4 regions of the Sporosarcina sp. P7 genome follow, and region 1 is predicted to be linked to each of the others. Evidence: riboswitches for the same ligand, from Rfam matches in the RefSeq annotation. Region 1 holds a riboswitch; each other region holds the start of a gene.
The links. Region 1 has a riboswitch for S-adenosylmethionine ahead of metK (methionine adenosyltransferase). Riboswitches for the same ligand answer to the same signal wherever they lie in the genome.
Positions count from the first base shown of each region.

Region 2: linked by a shared signal. The riboswitch ahead of CSV60_RS07910 (MFS transporter) and the one ahead of metK (methionine adenosyltransferase) in region 1 are both predicted to bind S-adenosylmethionine.
Region 3: linked by a shared signal. The riboswitch ahead of CSV60_RS07425 (methionine biosynthesis PLP-dependent protein) and the one ahead of metK (methionine adenosyltransferase) in region 1 are both predicted to bind S-adenosylmethionine.
Region 4: linked by a shared signal. The riboswitch ahead of CSV60_RS01560 (bifunctional homocysteine S-methyltransferase/methylenetetrahydrofolate reductase) and the one ahead of metK (methionine adenosyltransferase) in region 1 are both predicted to bind S-adenosylmethionine.

Region 1 covers NZ_PDZF01000008.1:2,214-5,358, reverse strand. The annotation lists gene CSV60_RS09140 (DUF3891 family protein) at 1-156, shown strand, start outside; gene metK (methionine adenosyltransferase) at 203-1,414, opposite strand; SAM riboswitch class I at 1,591-1,710, opposite strand; gene pckA (phosphoenolpyruvate carboxykinase (ATP)) at 1,888-3,145, shown strand, end outside.
Region 2 covers NZ_PDZF01000006.1:112,724-115,868, reverse strand. The annotation lists gene CSV60_RS07915 (molybdopterin oxidoreductase family protein) at 1-1,012, opposite strand, end outside; SAM riboswitch class I at 1,345-1,435, shown strand; gene CSV60_RS07910 (MFS transporter) at 1,555-2,805, shown strand; gene msrA (peptide-methionine (S)-S-oxide reductase MsrA) at 2,934-3,145, shown strand, end outside.
Region 3 covers NZ_PDZF01000006.1:15,975-19,119, forward strand. The annotation lists gene CSV60_RS07405 (L-lactate permease) at 1-390, shown strand, start outside; gene CSV60_RS07410 (methylated-DNA--[protein]-cysteine S-methyltransferase) at 435-947, opposite strand; gene CSV60_RS07415 (DMT family transporter) at 964-1,278, opposite strand; gene CSV60_RS07420 (DMT family transporter) at 1,281-1,616, opposite strand; SAM riboswitch class I at 1,774-1,875, shown strand; gene CSV60_RS07425 (methionine biosynthesis PLP-dependent protein) at 1,956-3,086, shown strand.
Region 4 covers NZ_PDZF01000001.1:278,512-281,656, reverse strand. The annotation lists gene CSV60_RS01560 (bifunctional homocysteine S-methyltransferase/methylenetetrahydrofolate reductase) at 1-977, opposite strand, end outside; SAM riboswitch class I at 1,062-1,173, opposite strand; gene CSV60_RS01555 (hypothetical protein) at 1,338-1,535, shown strand; gene CSV60_RS01550 (biotin transporter BioY) at 1,665-2,264, shown strand; gene bioB (biotin synthase BioB) at 2,264-3,145, shown strand, end outside.

The sequences.
Region 1 (3,145 bases):
AAAGTGGAGGGTTTTCCATTTAGCTATTCTTTTGATATTGAAGTAAAACAGAAGACAATCTTGAAAAAAGATATAGAGGATAAAGGATTGCAAAGGGCTTATGAAGAGGCAGACTATGAAATGATTCCTTTTCGTATTTCACCGGCAAAGAATTAAAAAGTGCAGAAAAAAGGAAATGATTCCTCTTTCTGCACTCATTACTTTATTGCTTCACACGTACTGTACTCGCAAGATCTTTCAACGCTTCCACTTTATCTGTCTGCTCCCATGGCAATTCGATATCAGTGCGGCCAAAGTGACCGTATGCTGCCGTTTGTTTGTAGATTGGACGACGTAGGTCAAGCATTTTAATAATTCCTGCCGGTCGAAGGTCAAATAATTCACGTACGAACTCTACTAATTGAGTCTCCGATAGTATACCGGTATCAAATGTATTGATCGAGATAGAAACCGGGCTAGCTACTCCAATAGCATACGCCAACTGAACTTCACAGTGCTCAGCCAGTCCAGCTGCAACGATGTTCTTTGCCACATAACGCGCTGCGTAAGAAGCCGAACGGTCCACTTTCGTAGCATCTTTCCCCGAGAATGCCCCGCCACCATGACGGGCATATCCACCATACGTATCAACGATGATTTTACGTCCAGTCAATCCAGAGTCTCCTTGAGGGCCACCAACGACAAAGCTGCCAGTAGGATTAATGAAGTATTTAGTATGCTCGTCCAATAAGTTCTTTGGAACGACTGCATCAATAACAACATTCTTTATATCCTGCTCGATTTGCTCGAGTGTTGCTTCAGGGTGATGTTGTGTGGAAATAACGATTGTGTCAATTCGCACAGGATTATTATCTTGGTCATATTCTACCGTTACTTGTGTTTTACCGTCAGGACGTAAATAGGAAATAAGTTCTTCTTTACGAGCTTGTGCCAGGCGTTGTGCCAATTTATGAGACAGGCTGATTGGCAGAGGCATTAATTCTGGCGTTTCATTACATGCATATCCAAACATCAGGCCTTGGTCTCCTGCACCGATTGCCTCTAATTCTTCATCAGACATAGAGCCTTCACGTGCTTCGAGTGCCACATTGACACTTGCAGCGATTTCGGGTGATTGCTCATCAATGGAAGTAAGTACAGCGGACGTTTCGTAATCGAAGCCGTATTTCGCACGAACATACCCAATTTCTTTAACAGTGTCGCGAACGACTTTTGGAATATCCACATACGTTGTCGTAGTGATTTCTCCCATTACTAATACGAGTCCAGTCGTTATACTCGTTTCACATGCCACACGCGCATTTGGATCTTCCGTTAGGATCGCATCTAAAATTGCATCTGAAATTTGGTCGCACATCTTGTCAGGATGGCCTTCTGTAACTGATTCTGATGTAAACAGTCGACGGTTTGTCATGTTATTTCCCCCTATATTAAGCATCATGATACGGTACTCTCATAAGTCCCTGGTAAAGTTCCACGCCTAGACGTCAAGCATATACCATAAGGATTCAGGGCTAGACAATATAAAAAGCCCTCCACTCATATTCAATCCATGAGTAAAAGGCAAAATTTCACGCGCAGCACCTTTCACTCTTATCGTCCAAGGAATTAAACCTTGCTTCAGGTTTGGCACCTTCGCGTTAGACTTACGTCTATTGCAGGTTGCCGGGTTTCACAGGGCCTGTACCCTCCACCAACTCGGGATAAGAGTATCCGTTCATGTCACATCGTATTAAAAAGTTTGGATTTTGTCAAATTATTTCTTCCAAATCACTTGAGTTTTCCATTAGTATAGATTAATATTCTTAATGTGTTATACTATTTACGAATTAGGATATTCTCAGTAAGATAAAAATAAATCGACTACGCAAAGGACGGTATGTAAACATGATATCTGCAAAAATTGATGATAGTTTAAAAAGTCTTCTTAGTGGAAGCAACGTGACGATCCAAGCGTCTGTGGCAGAACTAACGGAAAAAGCAGTGGCAAGAGGCGAAGCTAAACTTTCTGCTGACGGTGCGATCACTGCTCGTACAGGTAAATATACAGGACGCTCACCTAAGGACAAATTCATCGTTGAAGATGCAGTGTCTAAGGATAAAGTAGATTGGGGTAGCACAAACAGTCCGATTTCAGAGGAGATCTTTGATTCATTATACACAAAAGTCATCGAACATTTGAAGAAAAAAGACGAATTGTTTGTTTTTAAAGGATTTGCAGGAGCAGATAAAGACTCCCAATTGTCTATCCAGGTTATTAATGAATTAGCTTGGCAAAATCAGTTTGTTCACCAACTATTCATCCGTCCAACTGAAGAAGAATTGAAAGCACATGAATCGCAATTCACCATTTTGGCAGCCCCTTCATTTAAAGCGGATCCAAAAGTGGATGGCACAAACTCTGAAACGTTCATCATTTTATCGCTTGAAAAGCGAATTGTCTTAATTGGTGGAACAGAGTACGCTGGGGAAATGAAGAAATCTATTTTCTCTGTTATGAACTACTTACTACCCGAGCAGGATATCCTATCCATGCACTGTTCAGCAAACGTTGGAGAAGAAGGCGATGTTGCTTTGTTCTTTGGTCTATCTGGAACAGGTAAAACTACGCTTTCGGCAGATGCTGACCGTAAACTTATTGGTGACGATGAGCACGGCTGGTCTGATAATGGCGTGTTTAACATTGAAGGTGGATGTTACGCAAAATGTATTAACCTTTCTGCTGAAAAAGAACCTGAAATTTTCGGAGCCATTCGTTTCGGTGCTGTTTTAGAAAACGTAGTACTAGATGAAGAAACGCGCATTCCCGATTATGATGATAAATCATTAACTGAAAACACACGAGCTGCATATCCAATCGAAAACATTGATAATATCGTGACACCATCTGTTGCTGGTCATCCGAAGAACATCATCTTCCTTACAGCTGATGCTTCTGGCGTATTGCCTCCGATTTCTATTCTTTCAAAAGAACAGGCAATGTATCACTTCTTGAGCGGTTTCACTTCCAAACTTGCTGGAACTGAGCGTGGAATCACTGCTCCTGAACCAACATTCTCTACTTGCTTCGGTTCACCGTTCCTTCCACTCCCTGCAGCAACCTATGCAGAGATGCTTGGAAAGAAAATAGATGAGCATGGTTCAA
Region 2 (3,145 bases), on a different contig from region 1:
TTGATTTAACCGCCCCTCCGCCCTTTAATTCCCACTGCCCTGTCAATGCAGGCAAGCAAGTGATAGTCCGGACTATCATGCCGCCATTATCATGATGTTGTAACCCATTGCCGATGCGAATCATGGAAGGGGAGACGGTCCCATACATCCGCGCCAACTCATAGATATCTTCCTCTGGCACACCCGTAATGGTGGAAACCATTTGGGGATCATAGTATTTTACATGTTCGCCGAGCGCTTCATGGCCGATTGTATATTGCTCCAAAAATGCTTGATTAACTAGCTTTTCTTTATAAAGAATATGCATAATTCCGAGTGCAAGCGCTCCGTCAGTTCCCGGAAGAATGGGAATGAACCAGTCAGCCATGCGCCCAGTTTGGTTTTTATGGACGTCAATGACGATAACTTTCGCGCCGCTCTTCTTCGCCTTTTGCGCAATCATAATTTGGTGCATATTCGTACTGACGGCGTTGATGCCCCAAAAAATAAATAATTTCGTATCCTTCATCTCTTCTGGATCTGTTCCATAACGCCCACCCATTGTGTAATTGTAGCCGGCTTCACCAGCGACTGAACAAATGGTTCGATCCAGTTGACTCGAACCCAGACGGTTGAAGAAACGGCGATCCATCCCCTTAGAACTAAGTTTCCCCATATTTGCATAGAAACTGTAGGGAAGAATTGATTCTGGGCCTTCTTCAGAAATTAATTTTTTCCATTGATTTGTAATAGTTGTAATGGCTTCTTGCCAACTGATTGGAACGAATTGCCCATCGCCTTTTTCCCCGATTCGTTTCAAAGGAGTAGTAATCCGATTTTGATCGTAAATCCGTTCAGCCATATGCCGAACTTTGTTGCAAATACTTCCTTTTGTGATTGGATGTTCGGGATCACCTTCAATTTTAATGATTTTACCATCTTCTTTATGAATCAACAGTCCACACTGGTCTGGACAATCCAGAGAACAAACCGAGGGGACGATACCATTTTCTACATCAATATATGATTGCATTATACAAGTCCTTTCTACTAGAATAATTTTGTAATATAATATGGAATCCTGACATCGCTGAAGTTTCTAAATAAAGTAGTTATTTACATTCTGGAAATTGCGTTGATTGTAAAGGAATGCGTCTTCCTAAAGTATGGATCCGCGTTATTCCAATTTTAGTGAAAAATGCTCACTTATGAAGTTGATATAAACAAATGATTTTGCTAATTAGTATATCATACTATGGCAGTATATTTAGAAAGTTTCAATAACTGGTTGACTTAAAATTGATTATTATGTACAGTGAGTTCATTAGGTCTGTTTTTATTATATTCTACTAATTTCATATTATTTTTCTATCGAGAGAAGTTGAGGGACTGGCCCTATGAAACTTCGGCAACATAATTGTGCCAAATCCAGCAAGCGTAGCTTGAGAGATAGAAAGAGGAATGTATATTTATATTGCGCTAGCGATGAATACCAACGACTCTTTCTGTTTTTCACAGAAAGTTTTTTTGTTTTGTAAAGACATTACAAAACTGATATGAATGGAGGGCACTGATGTGTTGGAGAGAATTGGAATCACGAAAAACTTAGGTTGGGGCTTTTTTGGTGTGATGTTGTTTATGATGGGAGATGGAATTGAAGCCGGTTGGTTAAGCCCATTCTTAATTGAAAGCGGATTAACGATTCAGCAATCAGCTGCAATATTCACAGTGTATGGAATCTCGATCGCACTGTCATCTTGGTTCTCAGGTGTCTGTGTTGATGTTTTTGGCCCGAAACGTACAATGGCCATCGGATTAGCCGTCTATATTATCGGTACGGCAGGGTTTATTACATATGGCTTTTCTACGATGAATTACCCGATCATGCTTTTAACTTATTTCATAAAAGGTTTTGGTTATCCGTTATTTGCTTATTCTTTCTTGACATGGGTCATTTATAAGACACCGCAAAATAAATTGAGTTCTGCCGTTGGTTGGTTCTGGTTTGTATTTTGTGCGGGAATGATGGTACTTGGTGCGTGGTATTCAAGTGTGGCGATCCAATATCTCGGTTACATCAATACAATGTGGACATCCATTTTCTGGGTTAGTCTTGGTGCGGTTTTAGCTTTAATTATCAATAAAGACAAGTTTGAAAAGAAGAAACTAGCGAACAAAAAAGAAGCAGTCAAAGAATTATTGAAAGGTATTACCATTTTGAAATCAAACCCGAGAGTTGCTGCGGGCGGGGTTGTCCGCGTTATCAATAGTTTAAGTGTTTATGGATTCCCGGTATTCCTACCCATGCATATGGCACAACACGGTATTGAAACAACTGCTTGGCTGCAATTATGGGGAACATTCTTCTTAGGAAATATTATCTTTAATTTAGTGTTCGGCTTCATTGGAGACAAATTCGGTTGGAAAAACACGATCATTTGGTTTGGTGGAGTTGGATGTGCAATATTCACGCCACTTCTGTTCTATATACCGGTGATTACAAATGGTAGCATTGTTATGACAAGCATTGTCGGATTCGTTTGGGGTGGTTTAGTAGCGGGCTATGTTCCAATTGGTGCACTGGTACCTTCCGTTGCAGGTGAAGATAAAGGCGCGGCAATGTCCGTGTTGAATTTTTCTGCGGGTTTATCAACATTCGTAGCACCAGCGATCGCTTTAACGTTTATCGGGCTCGTTGGAGCGGAAGGGGTCGTGTGGATCTTCAGTGCCCTCTACCTAGTGAGTGCAATTATCGTAAAATTCATTCGTATACCGGAAGAAGAAAGTAGAAAGATGCAGGAAAAAGCTTTACTAGTAACCTCGTGAAATTACCGCTAGGTAGGCGGTGAATGATATAGTATAAGAAGGACTTTTATAACACAAACAGGCTGTGTACGCCTCTACTAGACAAGTGGATTTGGGCACGTGCATTCATAAAAAAGGAGATGTTGTCAATGGTTGAAAAGAATATTGAAAAGGCTGCATTTGCTGGAGGATGTTTCTGGTGCATGGTGAAACCGTTTAAAGAATGGCCAGGTGTCCAAGACATCGTGTCAGGATATATGGGCGGACATCTGGATAATCCAACGTATGAAGACGTGAAAAAAGGTACATCCGGTCATACGGAAGTCGTTGAAATCACATTTGATCCTGCCTTATTCCCATA
Region 3 (3,145 bases), on a different contig from region 1:
ATTGCCGGCAGTAACACCTTTAGCAACATGATGTTTTCACTGTTCCAATTTGGCGCAGCAGGCAATATCGGTCTTGATACTGCTCAAGCAGGCATTGTTGTAGCGATGCAGGCAGTCGGCGGCGCTGCCGGAAACATGATTTGTGTGCATAACGTCGTGGCTGCTTCGGCTACAGTTGGTCTGATAGGCAAGGAAGGGCTACTCATACGACGCGTCCTCTTCCCTCTAAGTTATTATCTGCTGACTGCAGGTTTCTTGGGAATGGCAATTATTCATGGAATTTTCAATATCTGGCTACTCATTGCAATCATCATTGTTGTTGGTTTTATAATGAAGATGTCCACAGATAAACGTAAGTTGTCTGCAAATATCTTGCGACAGCCATCATAAATAGCAACAATAAAAAAGAGCCTTATGGCTCTTTTTTCATACTGTTATTCATTTATCTTCGTGTGAGTACTTTCAAGCAAAATCAGCTTCGCTTTTTGGTTTCTCCCGTCACGATAGCCTGACAAACTGCCATCTTTCGCAATAACACGGTGACAAGGCACCACAACCATCACAGGATTCTTACCTATTGCAGATGCTACAGCACGAACAGATGACAATTTCCCAATCTGTACCGCAACTTCTGAATATGTCATAGTTTCACCATACGGTATTCGTTGTAGTGCTTCCCATACTTGCAGTTGAAACGATGTTCCTTTTAAATCAAGTGGAATCGCTGAAAAATCTTTCGTTGTACCCGATAAGTACTCCTTCATCTTGCTTATATAGACTCCGAGCTCTGTTTCATCTTCTATTAAGTCAACTGTATCAAACCGGTACGACCAGTCCTTCATACGTTCTACACTATCTTCAGCTAGTCCGGCATAGCACAGTCCCTGTTTTGTAGCGGCTATTGTTACAGTCCATTCATTAAAATCAAAATTTGTCCAATAAATCAGTTACGCCACTCCCCTTTCATCCGAACAACTTCAAGCCTACAGCACCGAAAATGATGAGCGATAAAAAGAAGAGACGTTTGATGCTAGCAGATTCTTTGAATATCAAAATCCCCATTAATACGGCTCCTGCCGCTCCTAACCCTGTCCATACCGCATACGCTGTACTCATCTGTATTTCGCGCATAGCAAGAGACAGGAAAACAAAACCAAAACCAAAAATCCCCACAATGAGTAACAGTCTTTTAATTGAACGCTTCTGTAAATAATAATTAATACTCACCACACCGAAAATCTCACCGAGACTGGCAATCATTAAGTATACCCAAGCCACTGTCAGCCACCTCCTTCTGCATCGGCTTTTTCATCTGTTGTCAGCTTAATGCCGACTACCCCAATGACGATGAATCCGATGAAGGTCAGCGTAACCCACGTAAAACCTGCTTGAAAGAAGAATATATCCACTAAAAGGATTGCAGCGGCACCAGATCCGGTAAAAACAGCGTATACCGTGCCGGAAGGTAATCTTTCACATGCTTTTATAATGAAATAAAAACTCAATACAATCGCCATAACCGTTCCGGTCCATTGCATTACAGTTTCAGAATAACGAAGACCGACTACCCAGAAGATCTCTATAACAGCCGCCAATGCGACATAGCCCCAAGCCAAAATGAAAATCTCCTTTCCATTATGAATAGTATCTATCAGTATAACAAATCTTTTACTGAAACAAAAAAATCAATAACTGATGTTAAAAGGAAACTTGCATCTAGTATATCTGCATGATAGAATAAATTCGTCAACAGTTTTTCCTATATTATGAATATTCTTATCGAGAGAGACGGAGGGATAGGCCCAGCGATGTCTCAGCAACCAGCCACAGGCACGGTGCTAATTCCAAGGGTGACAACCACCTTGAAGATGAGAATACTGTATACACTTGTATGTTCGAGGGCCTATTCGAAAAGAAGAGGTTCTTTTTTATTTTGCCGGGGGGGATGAATATTCATGACAAACAACGGATTAGAAACTAGATTAGTACAACTTGGAAACCACAGTGATGAGAAAACCGGAGCAGTCAATACACCGATATACTTGTCTACAGCGTACCACCATGAAGGTCTAGGCAAGTCCACGGGATATGATTACACACGAACAAAAAACCCTACGCGTTCTATCCTAGAGGATGGAATTGCAAACCTAGAATCAGGTGACCAAGGATTTGCATGTAGTTCTGGAATGGCAGCCATTCAACTTATTTTATCTTTATTTAAAACAGGTTCGGAACTATTGGCGCCTGAAGACTTATATGGCGGTACCTATCGCCTGTTTAATCAATATGAAGAGACGTATAATATTAAGACGCGTTACTTATCGTTCGATGATGTTTCAGAAGTCGAGCAAGCGATTACTGATCGTACAAAAGCGATCTTCTTGGAAACGCCTACAAATCCATTAATGCAAAACATAGCCATCAGTACGTATGCGGAATTGGCTAAAAAACATGATTTATTGCTAATTGTCGACAATACGTTTTTAACACCTTATTTCCAGCGGCCAATTGAGGAAGGCGCAGATATTGTCATTCATAGCGCAACGAAATATATCGGTGGACATAATGATGTGCTTGCAGGTCTAGTCGTGGCAAAAGGTGAGGATTTATGCGAACGTCTATTTACCAATCATAATGCGATTGGAGCTACATTGTCTCCTCTTGATTCATGGCTTGTCGTACGCGGTCTAAAAACTTTGCATTTACGCATGAAACAGCATGATGCAAATGCGAAAATGATGGTCTCTTATTTAGAACAAGAACCTCTTATTGCCGACGTGCTCTACGCTGGAATCGGTGGTATGTTATCATTCCGAGTACAAAATAGTGAGTGGGTCGGGCCATTCCTTGAAAATATGAACTTAATTTCATTCGCCGAGAGTTTGGGCGGTGTGGAAAGCTTCATTACGTATCCGACTACACAGACGCATATGGATATCCCATTAGAAGAACGTAATCGTCGTGGAGTAGACGATCGTTTGCTCCGTTTCTCAGTGGGAGTAGAAGATGTAGAAGATTTGATTGCGGATGTAAAACAAGCCCTTTATGCTGCAAAAGAGATAGTAGAAGGAGTAAAAGTTCAATAATAGTAAACAATACAACTCGAACAGTCAATTTAACTATGACAGTTCGAGTTATTTTAATT
Region 4 (3,145 bases), on a different contig from region 1:
AGTTCTACAATTACCGTACGCTCTGTTTTCGCTTTTTCGTGAAGAGGTTGATGTTTTGCCGGATCCGCTTCATGAATCACGATAGGTTTCGCCGGTTGTACGACCTTTTCCGTGATAGGTGTCAGTCGCGCTAACTGTGTTTTCGCCGCTTTAATATGCTTAGGTGTTGTCCCGCAACATCCTCCAATCAATCGAACGCCTTGATCACGAAGTAATACAGCAGCGCGTCCAAAGTATTCTGCCTCTGATTCATAAACAATACGTCCATCTTCTACATCTAATAGACTGGCGTTTGGATATGCGGATAAAAATGCTTTCTCTGGTAATGTCACATTATCGAATGCTTGAATCGTGTGGTAAGGACCTAATCGACAGTTAACGCCTACGATATCTGCCCCAAGAGACTCGAGCTGATGAAGTGCATCGTTTAATGAAAGTCCGTTCTGTAATACACCGGGATCATGCATAGAAACTTGTGCAATCAATGGAACATCCGTAATTTTCTTTAATGTTGTAACTACCGATGATAACTCTTCAAAGTCATAATACGTCTCCAATAGGAGACCATCAGGATCACCTGTTAATAATGCATTGGCTTGTTCAAGTACGACTTTTTCAATTTCATCTAATGTCGCATCGCTTTTACGTATACCTCGCAAGCCACCTATTGTTCCAAGTACAAATTGCCCCCCAGGCGCCGCTGCGCGTTTGGCAATTTGAATGGCTGCTTTATTGAAATCCGTGACATGACTTTCTAAGCCGTAGCGAGCTAATTTGATTGCGTTCGCACTGTAAGTGTTAGTCTGGATTATATCTGCACCAGCTGAGATGTAGTCTTGGTGAATTTGCTCTATAATTTCAGGCTTTTCTATATTTAGTTCTTCATAACAGTAATCAATTCCGTAAGAATATAAAATCGTCCCCATTGCACCATCTGCCGTTAGGACATTTGTTTGTAGTTTCTCGAGCAATGACATAAATCCATCTCCCCTTTAGCCTTTTTTAATCAAAAAAAGCCTTCAAGTATATTAGAAGGCTTTGTAATCCCAATGACTAGTTCCCTCTCATCTTTTCAGAGTGTCAATTTGACAGACTGCTGGAAGTAGCACCTTGCCTAAATGGCTGGTTGCTGAAGCGTCGACGGGCCAGTCCCTCGGCTTCTCTTGATAAGATATGTTTCTTATTCAATTATTTAGATTATTCTAACCACATCATAGCGGCTTTGTTGGATATCGTCAAGTGAACGTTTGGTGAAGTTCAAAGCGCGGAGTTAGTGCATAGAGAAATTGCGGTATATATGCTAAAATTAATGAATTAACTCGAAAAGGTGAGAAATTATGCGATTCTTTAAATACTCATTTCCAATCGCTGTTCTTGTAGGTACACTTGCTTGGATTATGATAGGTAACAGTTACGAAGAAGTTGCTTATGATATGCGTGTGTACATTACAATTGGGGCTGCTATATTCAGTGGTTTAATCTCAAGTGTTTTGTTTCGCAAAGAAAAGGAAGAACAGATTGATGAGAAGAAGTAGGCTGTCAGCGGTATGCTGCAGTCTTTTTTTGTCTACTTTTATGAGTTAACCAAAAAATAAAATGTGTTGACACGAAATAGGTTAACCGATATTATTTATGGGGTAACCAGTTTAGAAAGAGGTGTCGTAATGGCAATAGCAACAGAGAGACGACCGGTAAGTAGATTCAGCGCACTAACTATTGTATATAGCGGGATGTTTGCTGCGTTAATGATGATTGGAGCGAATATTACATCCTTCGTGCCGTTTTTAGTAGTTGGTGGAGTACCCATCACATTACAAACTTTTTTCGCTATCTTATCAGGGCTATTACTTGGTAGTCGTCTAGGTGCGTTATCGATGACCGTCTATATGTTAATAGGACTAGCAGGGGCACCGGTCTTCGCTAAATTTTCAGGAGGCTTCGGTCAGATCTTAAGTCCAACGTTTGGTTTTATACTCACATTTATTCTGATTGCTTATGTAGCTGGAAAGATTGTTGAGCGAAAGCATACTTTGTCTGCTTTTATTATCGCAGCATTTGTCGCTACAGCAGTCAACTATATACTAGGTACAACTTGGATGTATTTTGCGTACAAGATGTGGGCTGCTGCACCCGACGTGTTTACCTACAAGATTGCTTGGCTGTGGATGATGCCGCCACTACCGAAAGATTTAATTCTAGCTGTACTGTCAGGCATATTCGCATTTAGAATATCAAAACACTTGAAAGTGAGGCGGACGTTATAATGAACTATCAGAGGCTGGCTACTCAAGTACTCGAAGGCCATGTACTAACTGATGAGGAATCACTCGCAATATTAAATAGCCCAGATGAAGATTTACTATTATTACTGCACGCGACATACTCGATTCGGTCACATTACTTCGGCAATAAAGTAAAGTTGAATATGATTATCAATACGAAATCGGGACTATGTCCGGAAAACTGTGGGTATTGCGCGCAATCCATCATTTCAAAAGCACCTGTTGAAAAGTATGCAATGATGAAATCGGAAGAAATACTAGAAGGTGCGGAACGTGCTGCCGCTAATAATGCGGGCACCTATTGCATCGTAGCAAGTGGACGAGGACCGCGTGACAGTGAGCTGGACATCGTGATTGATTCTGTTAAACAGATTAAAGAGAAGCACAAGGGCATGACGGTATGTGCTTGTTTAGGTATTTTGAAGCCAGGACAAGCAACACGTTTGAAAGAGGCAGGAGTAGATCGCTATAACCACAACTTGAACACATCTGCAGAGCATCACGAGAGTATAACAACATCGCATACATACGATGATCGTGTAAATACTGTAGGACTTGCCAAGGAAGCGGGCATCTCTCCATGTTCAGGCGTTATCGTCGGCATGCGTGAAACAAAACAAGATATCATCTCCATGGCGCGTAGCCTACGTGAACTGGACGCAGACTCGATACCTGTAAACTTCCTGCACGCAGTGGATGGAACCCCGTTGGAAGGAACATCAGAACTGGATCCCCGTTACTGCTTAAAGGTCTTGTGTCTATTCCGCTACATTAATCCTAGCAAGGAAATCCGCATCTCGGGTGGACGTGAAGTGAATCTTAGAAGCCTACAACCACTAGGCCTCTACGCTGCAAACTCCATC